Regions from separate parts of the Nitrosococcus wardiae genome, predicted to be linked through region 1. Evidence: predicted binding sites of a transcription regulator. Region 1 holds the regulator's gene; each other region holds the start of a gene.

Region 1 (3,486 bases):
TACCCATGACCTGTATTAATCCCATTACAGCCCCAAGAATACCAATAGTGGGGGCATACCCGCCCATAGACTCAAAAACCTTGGCGGCCAGGAGATCTCGCTGCTCCGCAAGTTCAATATCCAGCTCCAGGATCTTGCGGATATCCTCTGGTTCGTTTCCATCCACCAATAATTGCAAACCTCGACGGGAAAAACGATCAGCCTCAGTCTCGGCTATAGCCTCTAGCCCTAATAAACCTTCCTTACGGGCAATCTTGCTCCATTCAAGGATATTGGCAACAAGTTCTTCTGCCCGCTGGGAAGGTGGCCGAAAAACCCAACCCGAAATCTGGAAGGCTCGCCAAAAAAGTTTGAGGGGAGTCTGTAACATCACCGCTCCCAGGGTACCCCCTAAGACAATAAGCAAAGCCACAGGATTGAGAATGGCTCTTAACTCTCCTCCTTCTAAATACTGGCCAACGAGAATGGCCCCAAATCCAATGATCACGCCAAGGATACTCAAGATATCCATGCTTTACACCCGTTGCTCCCCTGGCGCTAGTAAGACCACTCCTAACTGCAACCGCTCCTCCCTTATAGGGGCCTTTGGTACAAAGGACGCACACCCCCCCTAAAGGATAAAAAATACGAGGGGAAAAGCTGCTGGCATGGAAGTATTATTCCACCCTCTACAGAGAGCACAAATCATGAGCTATATACTCAATCCAACCACTCATTAAGGTGAGCCCGAAGGCGTAATACAGCCTGACTATGGATTTGGCTAACCCGGGACTCACTCACCCCCAATACTTCGCCGATTTCCCGGAGGTTTAAATCTTCAACATAGTAAAGCGACATCACTAATCGCTCCCGCTCAGGCAGGCCATCAATAGCACCGACTAACGCACTTCGGAAGCTCTGATCTTGTAATCCGTCGAAGGGCCCCTGCAGGGGGGTTGTCAGAGGATCTGACTCTTCGCTCTCATTAAATTCATCAAGGCTAAATACTCGATAACCGCCTGCATCCTGCAAGAGTCGATGATAATCATTAAGCGATAACCCGAGTTCCTTTGCAACTTCATGATCGCGCGCGTCTCGGCCTTCGCGGTTCTCAATTTCCCGCATCACTTCAGCCACTTGCCGAGCCTTACGATGGACCGAACGAGGGGCCCAATCATTGCGACGAATCTCATCTAAAATAGCCCCTCGAATGCGGATTCCGGCATAAGTTTCAAAACTTGCACCCTGGGAAGCATTATAATTGCGGGCTGCTTCCAATAGACCAATCATGCCCGCCTGAATAAGGTCATCCAGCTGAACGCTAGGTGGGAGCCGGGTTAACAAATGATAAGCAATACGCTTTACCAATGGCGCATACTGAATGACTAATTCGTCACTCCTGGGCTTCTCCTGGGTCCGGGTAGCATAAGCGACGACCCCATTCATAACAAATCCCCCTTACTATGATTCGTCCCCGCATGGACCCTGCTTGATCCATCTGCAAAGCACAGACTGTATTGCACTAGGCGCTCTACAAAGAATTCAAGGTGACCGCCTGGTTCTCTCCGTACCGGCCAGCGGACTGCCTTTTGGGCTAAGTGCATAAAGGCCATCGCTGATTTACTTCTGGGGTAACTATCTACCACCGCGCTTTGTTTCTTTACTGCCTTACGGAGATAATCGTCGTAAGGTACCACTCCCAAAAATTCCAGTGTCACATCCAGAAATTGGTTGGTGACTTTGGCAAGTTTGTCATACAATTCCCTGCCCTCCTGAATACTACGAGACATATTGGCGAGGAGATGAAACCGTTGCAGGTGATGATCCCGACTTAATACTTTGATCAAAGCATAAGCATCAGTGATCGATGCGGGCTCATCGCAAACCACCACGAGTACCTCCTGAGCTGCCCGGGTAAAGCTGATTACACTGTCAGAAATTCCGGCAGCAGTATCAATTAACAAAACATCCAGGGTCGTGCTGACTTCACTGAAGGCATTGATAAGACCTGCATGCTCAGCCGGACTAAGGCGCGCCATGGCCTGCACTCCCGAGGACGCCGGTACGATTTTGATGCCTGCGGGTCCAGGGACAATAATTTCCCCTAGCGAACGCTCCCCTTTAATGACATGGGCAAGGTTATGAGTAGGCTGTAATCCTAGCAACACATCGATATTAGCTAATCCAAGGTCAGCATCTAACAGCATTACTCTCTGGCCTTGACTTGCTAAAGCCACCGCCAAATTCACTGAAATATTAGTTTTGCCGACTCCCCCTTTACCACCAGTCACCGCCACTACCCGGACAGGACGAGTCATCCGCCGCAAACCACTGGCCTGATCAATCCGCGCCTCAGACATGAGCATAATTTATGGCCCTTCCAAACGCTTGAGCCAGTGCCTCATCAGCCAACCCTTTTTCCCTCTCACAGGCATACTCGGTGAGAAGATGGACTAAGTGCTGAGCACGGGCTGCCCCGAAGTCCTCCGGTACTCGCTGTCCATCACTGATATAGGCAAGAGGCAACTGGCGACGGATAACGGTGGAGACAATCCCCCCTAGGCTCGCCGCTTCATCGATTTTAGTCAGGATGCAGCCCGAGAGCTCAACCCGATTAAATTGCTGCACCACCTCATCCAACGCCGAAGATTGAGTGGCCGCTGATAGGACTAAGTAATTCCTAATTTTTGGGCCACCTCCAGCAAGCATGGCAAATTGCTTGGTAAGATGCATATCCCGCTGACTCATGCCTGCTGTGTCAATGAGCACTAACTGCCGATCCAGCAAGCCATCCAAAATTTTCTCCAATGCTTGCCGATCCTGAACAACCTTCACAGGAACACCAAGAATGCGGCCATAGGTGTGCAATTGTTCCTGCGCTCCGATACGGAAACAGTCAGTAGTCACCAAAGCCACACTATGGATCCCATGGCGAAGCGCAAAGCGCGCCGCAATTTTCGCCACACTGGTGGTTTTCCCCACCCCCGTGGGGCCGATGAGGGCGACGATCCCACCAGCGGTCAAGGTATCATCATCGGCAATGGGGATAAGGTCTGTCAGCACCTGCAGCGCCTGCTGCCAAATTTGATGGGGGTCATTGCTGTTACTCGCCTGGGCAGCAAGCTGCCGGCAAAGTTCGGGAACAAGATCCAGTCCAATTAACCGGCGGAGCAATTGTGCCTTAAGGGGGTGGCGTCGGCCCAATTCACCCCAGGCAAGGTCCGATAATTGCACCTCTACTAGATTGCGTAAATTTTTCACCTCTTGCCGCATCTCAAGCAAAATGGGCTTTTGAGATTCATCCCTAGAGGCGTTGGAAGAAGGCCTCCTTTCTGGCAGAGGCTCTGCCTCTTGGCAAGAAGCTTGCTCTAATACGGTATCCTCGTAATCCGTGGCAGCGACAATTTCAATGCCTCCACCCACTGAACGATTTGACAAGATAACGGCATCTGCCCCCATCGCCTCCCGTACCTGCCGGATAGCTTGTCGCACATCCGGAGCTGTAAA
Region 2 (3,486 bases), 170 kb from region 1:
GGGCGGTGACCACTTCCATGAGATTTTCATCCTTCAGCCATAAGGTGAGTCCTACTGCGCGTAGTACGGACTCTGCCATTTGCCGTTGCTGGGGATTGGTTTGGGCGTTGGCAAATAGGGCCGTGGCTCCTGCTTGCACTAACGCCGGGGTGTTAGGCATTGCGCGCACGATGGGTGCCGGACCACCAAGCCAGCGTTCTAAATCCGGGATCCGGATTCCTGCTGCAATCGTAAGCCAAAGAGGTTGGGAGGGTGTGACCACGCTTTTGAGCCCGGTGGCCACCGCTCTCAACTGTTGAGGTTTGACTGCCAGCACGACCACTTCCGCTTCTTGAGCGGCCTGAAGATTATCGGGGGTGGTATTAACGCTGAAGCGGTGATGGAGGGCATCTAGTTTACTCCGATCCGGATCAGCGACCCAAATAGTCTGGGCATTGCGGCCATCAGCGAGCAAGCCGCCGATGAGACTGGTTGCCATGTTGCCGCCACCGATAAAAGCAAGGGTTTGTTCTCTCATGGCTTCACTTTTAGCTCCATTCCGAATTCTGAGTTTACCTCATAATGGGGGTTAAGCTGAATGCTGCAGCAGGGTTTTAATGGAACCTGCCGGTTTAAGCGCCTTTTTGCGGTCGGCGACCAAATATCGCTGCACCGACCCGAACCAAGGTGGCGCCTTCCGCAATGGCAGCTTCTAGATCGTCGCTCATGCCAATGGAGAGGGTGTCTAGCTTTAGCCCTCCCTGGCGAAGCTCCTGCCATAATTGATGTAAGGCGCGAAAAGGCTGGCGTTGCGCTTCAAAGTCGGAATTGAGAGGTGGCAGAGTCATTAGGCCCCGCAATGAAAGCCGGGGCATTTCAGCGACTGCTTTGGCTATTTCGGTAAGTGCTTCGGGAGTAGTGCCAGATTTGGAATCCTCGCCACTGATATTCACCTGTAAACAGATATTAAGGGGCGGCAGTTCCGGCGGCCGTTGTTGATTGAGGCGCTGAGCGATTTTTAAGCGGTCAACGCTGTGGACCCAATCAAAATGGGCGGCGATATCCCGGGTTTTGTTGGATTGAATAGGACCAATGAAGTGCCATTCCAAATTTTCCGATTCCAGCTCTTTAATTTTTGGCAAGGCTTCTTGCAGATAATTTTCTCCAAAAGCACGTTGTCCGCAGGCTATTGCAGCACGGATTGCGGAAACTGAACAGGTTTTGGTCGCTGCTATAAGAGTAACACTCCCTGCTGGGCGGCCAAAGCGCTGTTCAGCTTCGGCAATGCGAGCACGAACTTGAGCTAATTGTTGTGCGATCTGGGTCATGTTTTGTATTTGTCTCCTCCTTGCTAATGTTCAGTCATTTTAAGTTTGGCTAAGTCTAGCCGATATTCCCAACGAAATAAGCTACTCGTCCATATTGTGGAAATCATCTGAGGAAATCTTATGGATATCGCTGAACTGCTTGCCTTTAGTGTCAAGAATTCTGCCTCCGATTTACATATCTCAGCCGGACTCCCTCCGATGATTCGGGTAGACGGCGACGTGCGCCGGATCAATTTACCGCCCATGGAACACAAGGAAGTTCATGCCATGATTTACGATATTATGAATGACAAGCAGCGTAAGGATTATGAAGAATTTCTTGAAACCGATTTTTCCTTCGAGATCCCAGGATTAGCCCGTTTCCGCGTGAATGCATTCAATCAAAACCGTGGAGCAGCAGCGGTATTTCGTACCATTCCCTCCCAGGTGTTGACTCTTGAGGAACTCGATGCCCCGGCCGTGTTTAAGGATATCGCCAACCATCCCCGGGGAATTGTGTTGGTGACAGGACCTACAGGCTCAGGAAAGTCAACTACCTTAGCGGCCATGGTTAATTATAAAAACGAGAATGATTTTGCCCACATTTTAACTATCGAAGATCCCATTGAGTTTGTTCATGAAAGCAAAAAAAGCTTAATTAATCAACGTGAAGTCCACCGGGATACCCATGGTTTTAGCGAAGCGCTACGCTCGGCATTACGTGAAGACCCTGACATCATCCTGGTGGGGGAAATGCGGGATCTAGAAACCATTCGCTTAGCTTTAACGGCGGCAGAGACGGGCCACTTGGTCTTTGGCACTTTGCATACCAGTTCTGCGGCAAAGACTATTGACCGTATTATCGATGTATTCCCTGCCGCAGAGAAAGATATGGTGCGCTCAATGCTCTCCGAATCTCTACGAGCTGTTATTTCTCAGACCCTCCTTAAAAAATTTGGCGGTGGTCGGGCGGCTGCCCATGAGATCATGATTGGCACCCCAGCCATCCGTAACCTCATTCGTGAAGATAAGATCCCTCAAATGTATTCTGCTATCCAAACGGGTCAAGGAGCAGGCATGCAAACCTTGGATCAGTGTCTGATAGAGTTAGCCCGCCGCAATGTGGTGACCAAGCAGGAGGCGGTAAAAAAAGCAGTAAATAAAGAACTTTTCCGTTAGGCATCACTTATGACAGACCCAGCAACAGAACTAGAGGCTCTGCTAAAGGCCATGGTCAAGCACGATGCCTCGGATCTCTTTATTACGGCAGGATTTCCCCCTAGTTTCAAGATCCACGGTAAAGTTATGCCAGCTAGCCAGCGGCCTTTGTCGGAAAGTCAAGCAAAGGAGTTGGTATTCACAGCGATGACTTCCCAGCAGCAGCAGGAGTTTAGCCAAACCCATGAGGGAAATTTTGCCCTTGGCAGAGAAAATCTCGGTCGGTTTCGTGTCAATGCCTTCTACCAACGGAGTAGTGCAGGTATGGTGCTGCGCCGCATCAAAACAGAGATCCCCAGCTTTGAGCAGATCCACTTGCCCGCGACATTATGTCAACTGACCATGATTAGCCGCGGTATGGTGATCTTTGTAGGGGGAACAGGGTCGGGTAAATCCACCTCCCTTGCCGCCATGGTAGGTTACCGTAATCGTAATAGCAAGGGCCATATTGTGACTATTGAAGATCCCATTGAGTATATCCATGAGCATGAAGGCTGTATCATCACCCAGCGGGAAGTGGGTATCGATACTCAGTCTTACGAAGTGGCGCTTAAGAATACGTTACGGCAAGCTCCAGATGTGATCTTGATTGGTGAGATTCGGAGTCGGGAAACCATGGAATATGCTATGGCCTTTGCCGAAACAGGTCATCTGTGTTTATCAACCCTTCATGCGAATAATGCTAATCAGGCTTTAGAACGCATTATCAATTTCTTCCCTGAAGATCGACGCCGGCAATTGCTGTTGGATCTTTCACTGAATCTTAAGGCTGTGGTTGCCCAGCGCCTGATTCCGACCGCAGATGGTAAGGGACGTCGGGCTGCAGTAGAGATCCTTATTAATACGCCACTAATTGCTGAGCTTATTTACAAGGGGGATGTTGTAGGTATCAAGGATTTGATGAAACGCTCGACCGAACAAGGGATGCAAAGTTTTGATAAAGCTGTTTATCAATTATATAAAGATGGGGCTATTAGTTATG
Region 3 (3,486 bases), 1.3 Mb from region 1:
TGGAGAAATAGCATTAGACATTCGCTGATTCCTGGCGAGAGATTCGATTAAAAAGTATCACGTTCGGGGCTTGGCCCCGAACGTGATATGGATTAGCTTGAAGTTACCCTAATAAACTCAATACGTTTTGGGGCAATGAATTGGCCTGGGCCAACATGGCGGTACCTGCCTGTTGGAGAATCTGGTTGCGGGTCAATTCAGCCGTCTCGGCCGCAAAATCAGCATCCCGGATGCGGGAACGGGCGGCGGAAACGTTTTCGGAGACGCTTTCCAAGTTTGAAATGGTGGACTCAAAACGATTTTGCAGCGCTCCTAAATCCGCCCGCTGAGTCGAGATGGAACCGAGGGCCTTATCAAGAACAGAAAGGGCACTATTGGAGCCGCTTTGGGTGGAGATATCCACCTGGGCCACCGAGGACAAGGACGAGGCGATGCTAGTCCCAGCCAAAACCGTAGCATCCCCGGTCACCGTGAAGCTTTTATCTGATTGGAAATCTACTTGGCCCCCTACTACGAGACTGTCTGTTTCCCCATTCCCATCATCCTGTATTAAGTTTTGTGCCCCCACAGCAAATGCTACCGCGCCAGCCCCAGCGCCGGTATTAGCTGCATCCGAGATGAGAATATCCTCGCCATCCGTATTTTCCAGGGTAATGGCATCCCTATTTTCACTAAGGGTAGCGGTCACCCCCGTCTCGGCGCTTTGGGCATTGATAGCATCCGCCAAGTTGGTCAAATCAGTCGTGGTGACCCCCGCGGAAATGGAGGCGGCCGTTCCTCCACTCGACTGGAGGGTGAAAGCGATTGTTCCATCGGCCGCGTTGTCCAAGGTGACTGAGGTCTGGGCCGTGGCCGTCACGCCGGTGGTGCCGGATTGCCCATTGACTAAATCGGCGATTGCTTGGGCGGTCTCACCGCCGGCAAGAGTTACCGTTTCAGAGCCTATGGCGCCATTGAGAATCACACTCTGAGCGGCGACACCATTATCCCCCGTGGTATCTGCTGCTAACGTTAAAGCCCCCACATTGGTGTTACTGCTTCCCTGATGCTCGCCAATGTCGGTAGCACGAGTGCTATTGATAGAAAAATTGATGGTTTGGTTGACTTTATCCCCAACCTGGAATTTCTGCCCGGTAAAAGAACCATCCAACAAAGTTTTACCATTGAAAGAGGTGGTATCCGCAATCCGGTTGAGTTCTGTCTGAAGTTGGGAAACCTCTTTTTGCAGATTTACTCGGTCCGCACTGCTGTTGGTGTCATTGGCCGATTGGACCGCCAACTCACGCATCCGTTGCAGGATGTTGGTGGCTTCTGTCATTGCCCCTTCGGCCGTTTGGGTAACGGAGATAGCATCATTGGCATTACGGACCGCCTGGTTTAGACCCCGAATCTGTGAGTTCATCCGGTCGGTAATGGCTAAGCCAGCGGCATCATCCTTGGCGCTATTGATCCGCAAACCTGAGGACAAACGCTGTAACGAAGTCTGCAGCGCACTCTGGGAACGATCAAGATTCCGCTGTGCGTTCAGCGACATAATATTAGTATTCATAATTTGAGGCATTGTTACCCTCCCTTAGATATTTTCCGGGTTTGTCCCCAACTAAATTATCTCCAGCGGAGATGCGCAAAAGGCGCATTCGTCGCTTCCACGGAAAGGATCGGCAAAATAGGAGGAAACTTTAGGCTAGAGTCGGCAAGAGTTTGCCGCCCCAATTAGAGCGCTTAGAGGAAATTAAATAGGGATAAGCCCTGCAACCGGGTATAGGTTCGCTGAGCGGCTTCAAGGGCCGTTAGTTGCTGATTGAGATGGCCAATGGCCTCGGCAAAATCGAGATCGTTAAGAGAGGATTGCAGCTCAGCCATTTGCAGACTAAGGTCTTCGTTCATTTGGCGCTCGCTATCGATGGCATTAAGACGAGCTCCGACCCCTGCCCGGATCTCTGAAACCTTCCCCAGCGCTTGATCCAAATCAGTGAGGGTTCTATTCATATCATTATTGAAACGGGCCTGGCTGGCCGTGTCGCTCACTGGCTGCTCCAAAGCATCAATAAAACGTTGGATAGTAGTGAACATATCCTGATGGGCGCTGGAACGGATAGTAAAACGATCTCCATCTCCAGGTGTGCCGGTTACGCTCACTTGGGCACCCCCAAACGCAATTGCTTCCCCACTGACAAAATTGCCATTGGTCACAACGTTATTTTGTGAGTCTAGGACTTCAAAAGTAAGGGGGTCACTAGGCTGTGGCTGAGAAAAGCGCAAAGTGTAATCGTCAGGAACAAAAATCCCACTGACCGAACCAGGACCTATCACCCCCGAGCCACTATTCGAAGGGTCCGTCTCAGTAACAAAAGTGCCATTCCCCTCGCGGATGGCCAGAAATACCTCAGAGCCCGGATCACTGTCCGCCATCTGCACTGAAGGACTGATTTGTATTAGGCGCTGACCCTGATCGCCCTGGTAGGCAAAATCTCCTCCTTCCCGGGTAAAGGGTTGGGTGCGACCTTTAAAACCGGCAAAAAGATACTCACCGCTGGCATCTTGAGAATTGGCAAGCCCCTGAAGTTCCTCAAGACGCTGCCGAACTTCCTTGGCCATCATGATTCGATTCTCATTATTTTGAGAACCATTATTCGCCTGTACCGCCAGCTCCCGCACCCGCTGCAGTAAATCCCCCACCCCTGCCAAGGCTGTTTCCTCTTGGGACAGACGAGCCGTCGCCCCATCGGCGTTTCTTTGGAATTGGGAGAGCTGCTCTAAAGTTTCACGAACATCTAGCAGGCGAGCGGCAGCGGCAGGATCATCGGCCGGAGTAAGAATACGCCGGCCAGTGACTAATTGCTGTTGAATTTTGCTGACCTGGGCCTGCTGATCCAATATCCCATCAATGCTTTGTTGTTGGAATAAAGAAGTGGAGATACGCATGGATTATCTACCTACTGCACCTAACAAAGACTGAAACATAGTATCGGCAACCGAGATCACCCGGGCGGCGGCTTGAAAAGCCTGCTGAAAACGGAGTAAGTTAGCCGCCTCCTCCTCCAAGTTCACTCCCGACACGCCTTCCCGGACTTCAACTGCCTGATCTAACAAAGCTCCACTGGTATCCCGGTTCACTTCCGCTTGACGAGTGCGGACACCAACATCCACGACCAAACGACTATACTGTTCCTGGTAAGTTGCTGTCTCATTTTGGAGAAGACTTTGAGTTTGCAGCCCGGAGAGTACGAGGGCATTACGGTTATCGCTCACGCCCCCAGTATTATTATGAACAACAAAATTGTCTCCATCGGCAGGGGTGCCCGAAATAGTGAAGGTGATCCCCCCTAAGATAGAAAAGGTGAATTCCTTGCCGTCACCCTCAGTCGCGGGATCATAACCCAACACGCCACCCGGCCCCCCATTCACATTGAATTGTTTTGCTGCCGCATCATAGTTTAGGGTAATCTGCCCATTAGTAGGCAAAGGAAGGCCGTTGGTGTTGGT
Region 4 (3,486 bases), 1.3 Mb from region 1:
TATTTAATGTCCCTATTTCACGGTAATTCTATTCTCAACGTCCCTCACGCCTTCAATACTACGGGCAACATCTTCCGCTTCCCGGGATTGTTCTCTAGTATCAACAAATCCGCTGAGCTGCACTATACCTCGATAAGTTTCTACCTGAATATCAAACCCACTCACCTGTGGATCCGCTATTAAGGCACTTTTAACCTTTGAGGTAATCCATGCATCACTAACATATTCTCCTCTCCCTTTTTCAGGGCTACTCGCACAACCTAACATTAAAATAGTCATCAAGATAATTAATATAAAAATCTTGTATTTATCTGGTTTTTTCATGTTTTTCTCCTTATCAGGGCATGCACCATTTAGAAATGACTAATCAACACTATCCAGTTTTCTTTTTCCTAGAATTTTAGAACAAAGAATTAGGAATACCACTAACATTAAAATTTTTATCAACCTAAACTCCTTGCCCAAAAGTTAATCAAGTGAAAAAAACATAAATGAAAAGATGAAGCGCTCCGAATTCAACGCTTTCGAGACTATAGAAATAGCAAGAACGGGGGAAGGAAAAAGAAAAACAGCCTAGAGTGAAGAGCAGTGATTAGATTCCCATCTACACGGGCAGAGTAAGCTGCGTAGCTCCAGTGTATTTAATTACGAATTAATAACATGTTAGCCGAGCGATCTCTTTAAACCGCTCGGCAGGAGAAGATTGACAACCTTGAAATTCAAGCAATTATATCTTTTATATTTTATTTTGCCGTAGAAAAATCACTTGTTTTAGATAAGATATTATCAGGTGCACTATCACAGTGGCTTAGCACTAATTGAGGTGGATCAACCGAAAAAATGAAAGGAGCTGCCCGTTGAAGGGCGCTTAATCCTAAAATATGGCGTGTTCTTCCTGGGAATACCGCAGCTTCAATATCTCGAAGCCAGCAATTTTCCCCCAGACGGATAGCACTGACCGAATACACCGGCACTATCATTTCTCTACCATCTGCTAAAATACCCCTTAGATCTTTCACGTAACGGATGCGTTTCTCCTGCTTAAGCACGGCAAGCGTGTCTTCATTAATTGTGAGATAACCTGAACCAGTATCCACCATAAACTCCACTGATCCATAACCATTAATATTTCCTTGAATATAATAGGTAGCAGAATCTTTTCCTTGCATGGAGACTATGGTATCAAATTCATTAGCTGCTATATGATGAACCGGGACACCCAACCATAAAATCACAGCAAGCCCGATAAAAAAGCGCTTCATATTAATTTTCTCCTCACAATTCTGGTTGGGACAGATTTCAGCATTATTATGAATAAATAATCAATAACTTATATAACAAAAACACCTTAAAAGTCAGCCCAACCCACATTTTATTAACAACTCTCTAAAGATTAAATATAATTGTTTGGTTTATATAAATTTATCAAAGAATTACGTTTTATTTCTTGATTTTTTCTAACCAGTATACTACGGAGGTATTAATTACTCCAACTCCTGCTAATGGATAGCGGCACAAGCAAGTGAATATTTACGGGGCTGAAAGATAAATTGGATTGGCAGGCTTCTAATCGTCGTTCCGAGTCTTAACTCCAAGAAAAAATATTTTTTAAGTACCTATGAATGAGGTGTTTTAGGAGCAAGCTGGTGGTGTTCCGCAAACCCGTTTTTCCTCCCTGGAAAAAGGGTTTAATGCGCGCCCTCCCTGGCGCGCCCCCTGAGGGGCCTCCTGCGGATGTCCCGATTCGCTCCCGGCGAATCGGTGGGGGGACTTCCCTGTCCCCTGGCTCCACGCCACCGGCTCGCTCCAGGAATACTTCAAAACTTTTACTGAGATATTTAATCAAAAATTTAAAAAAAATATTTTTTTCCTTCTATACTTAAATTTAAACAATAATCCGTAATAGGAGGAATAAAATGCTTGGTTGGGCAATAACTTTTTTAGTCGTAGCAATCGTAGCAGCGCTTCTAGGATTCACAGGAATAGCTGGAATTGCCGTAGAAATTGCTTGGATCTTATTTATTGTAGGAATTATTTTGTTTGTAGTATTTTTGCTTCTAGGACGGCGGCGCTCTCCGCCACTATAGGGAAATTGAAGATTACTTATATGGATATGTCTGAATAGCAAATATTCCATTCACCAGGGCAAATTTCGGTTCAACCGAAATTTGCCCTGGTGAATCACTTCCATACTACTTTGTTTTAGTACTCTCCTATTAGCTTGGCTCAAATATTTTAATTCAATGTTCCACTACATTTGAACATAATAAAGCCAAGCGAATCAGATCGGCCTGAGTTTTGGCTTGAAGTTTTTTCATTACTTGCGACCGGTGATTTTCAACTGTTTTAAGGCTAATCCCTAGTTCGAAAGCAATCACCTTATTCATTCGTCCCTTCACCACCAACTCCATGATCTCCCTTTCACGTGGAGTTAATCGGGCCATCCGTGCAATAACTTCTTCCTGCCTTCTTTGGTGCTCTCGAACATGCTGGTCTCTTTCCAGGCATGTCCAGAGGCGCTTCAGTAGTACTGATTCTTGCCAAGGTTTTGTAAGAAAATCGGCAGCTCCTCCATGGATAGCTTCTACCGCCTCTGGGACTGTTCCATGGGAGGAAATAAAGATAATAGGCAAAAAGCTGTTCATTTCTCGCAATTGTTTCTGAAGTAATAAGCCACCCATTTTAGGTACGTGGACATCAAGTAGCAGGCACCCTGGACGCGCAGGATCAAATTCATCCAAAAAGGATTCAGCCGAAAAATAGGTTTCAATCTCCCATTCTGTCGAGGCGATCATCCGACGCAGTGCATAGCTCTCTTTTTCATCATGATGGACAATAAAGACGCTCGCCTTTTGAATAACATCATGAAGCTCTAGCAGTGGCTTGCCAGGGCCTTTGATAGCACTCCCTAAGCATTGATCCTTCATACCCATGCAAAACCTCCTACCTAATTGGGACTAATTCTTTAATAAATGCATTCACCAACAATGCCTCGTTAATGATTTCAATGCAAAAGAGATGCCGCATTCATTCTTATTAAAATCAATAAATTACAAATAAGGCAATAAAAAAAAATCACCAATTATGTCGCTATGAAACGACATCTTTAGATAAAAACTAAATTCAATAAAATAGGAAGTAGGTTTCAAAAGAACTGGGCAGACTTTAACCCCTTAGATTCAGGGTCTTCTCATTAAGTAAGAAAATATCATCAGGTAAATGGGCTATACTTAGAAGCTGTTGGGAAACTTTTTCAACAACTTATTTAGGGAAGTCCCTGCGCTTTAAGGATTTAATATCTTATTAGTTTTAAAGAGGTTGTTCTAACCACTCTCTAGCATTAGGAGATATAGCGCTTATAGCCAAGGGGTTTTCCAGCAGCTTCTTAGCTTCTTGAACGAATTTCAAGCAAACGTTTTTGTGTTATTTCTATCTCTTCTTCAATATGCCGTAATAAAGACCTTGTCTTATCTGGGATCTTCTGCT

Evidence for each region. Region 1 encodes FliA, which starts transcription of late flagellar genes. Its sites were predicted from a motif close to GCTAAAGTTNNNNNNNNNNCNGCCGATA; they were not measured.
Region 2: a site for FliA is predicted at 1,345-1,372, ahead of E3U44_RS03340 (type IV pilus twitching motility protein PilT). Genes of this name have one in related genera too.
Region 3: a site for FliA is predicted at 1,657-1,684, ahead of E3U44_RS20345 (flagellin). Genes of this name have one in related genera too.
Region 4: a site for FliA is predicted at 1,508-1,535, ahead of E3U44_RS15070 (retropepsin-like aspartic protease). Genes of this name have one in related genera too.

Annotation. Positions count from the first base shown of each region.
Region 1 covers NZ_CP038033.1:507,637-511,122, forward strand. Annotated here, with positions in the region: gene E3U44_RS02525 (flagellar motor protein) at 1-511, opposite strand, end outside; gene E3U44_RS02530 (RNA polymerase sigma factor FliA) at 700-1,425, opposite strand; gene E3U44_RS02535 (MinD/ParA family protein) at 1,422-2,345, opposite strand; gene flhF (flagellar biosynthesis GTPase FlhF) at 2,332-3,486, opposite strand, start outside.
Region 2 covers NZ_CP038033.1:681,972-685,457, reverse strand. Annotated here, with positions in the region: gene proC (pyrroline-5-carboxylate reductase) at 1-517, opposite strand, end outside; gene E3U44_RS03345 (YggS family pyridoxal phosphate-dependent enzyme) at 612-1,307, opposite strand; gene E3U44_RS03340 (type IV pilus twitching motility protein PilT) at 1,428-2,465, shown strand; gene E3U44_RS03335 (PilT/PilU family type 4a pilus ATPase) at 2,475-3,486, shown strand, end outside.
Region 3 covers NZ_CP038033.1:1,835,624-1,839,109, reverse strand. Annotated here, with positions in the region: gene E3U44_RS08905 (flagellar protein FlaG) at 1-21, opposite strand, end outside; gene E3U44_RS20345 (flagellin) at 104-1,561, opposite strand; gene flgL (flagellar hook-associated protein FlgL) at 1,723-2,925, opposite strand; gene flgK (flagellar hook-associated protein FlgK) at 2,929-3,486, opposite strand, start outside.
Region 4 covers NZ_CP038033.1:3,182,856-3,186,341, forward strand. Annotated here, with positions in the region: gene E3U44_RS15065 (BON domain-containing protein) at 13-324, opposite strand; gene E3U44_RS15070 (retropepsin-like aspartic protease) at 744-1,262, opposite strand; gene E3U44_RS15075 (DUF1328 domain-containing protein) at 1,917-2,087, shown strand; gene E3U44_RS20420 (response regulator transcription factor) at 2,241-2,933, opposite strand; gene E3U44_RS15085 (DUF2383 domain-containing protein) at 3,386-3,486, opposite strand, start outside.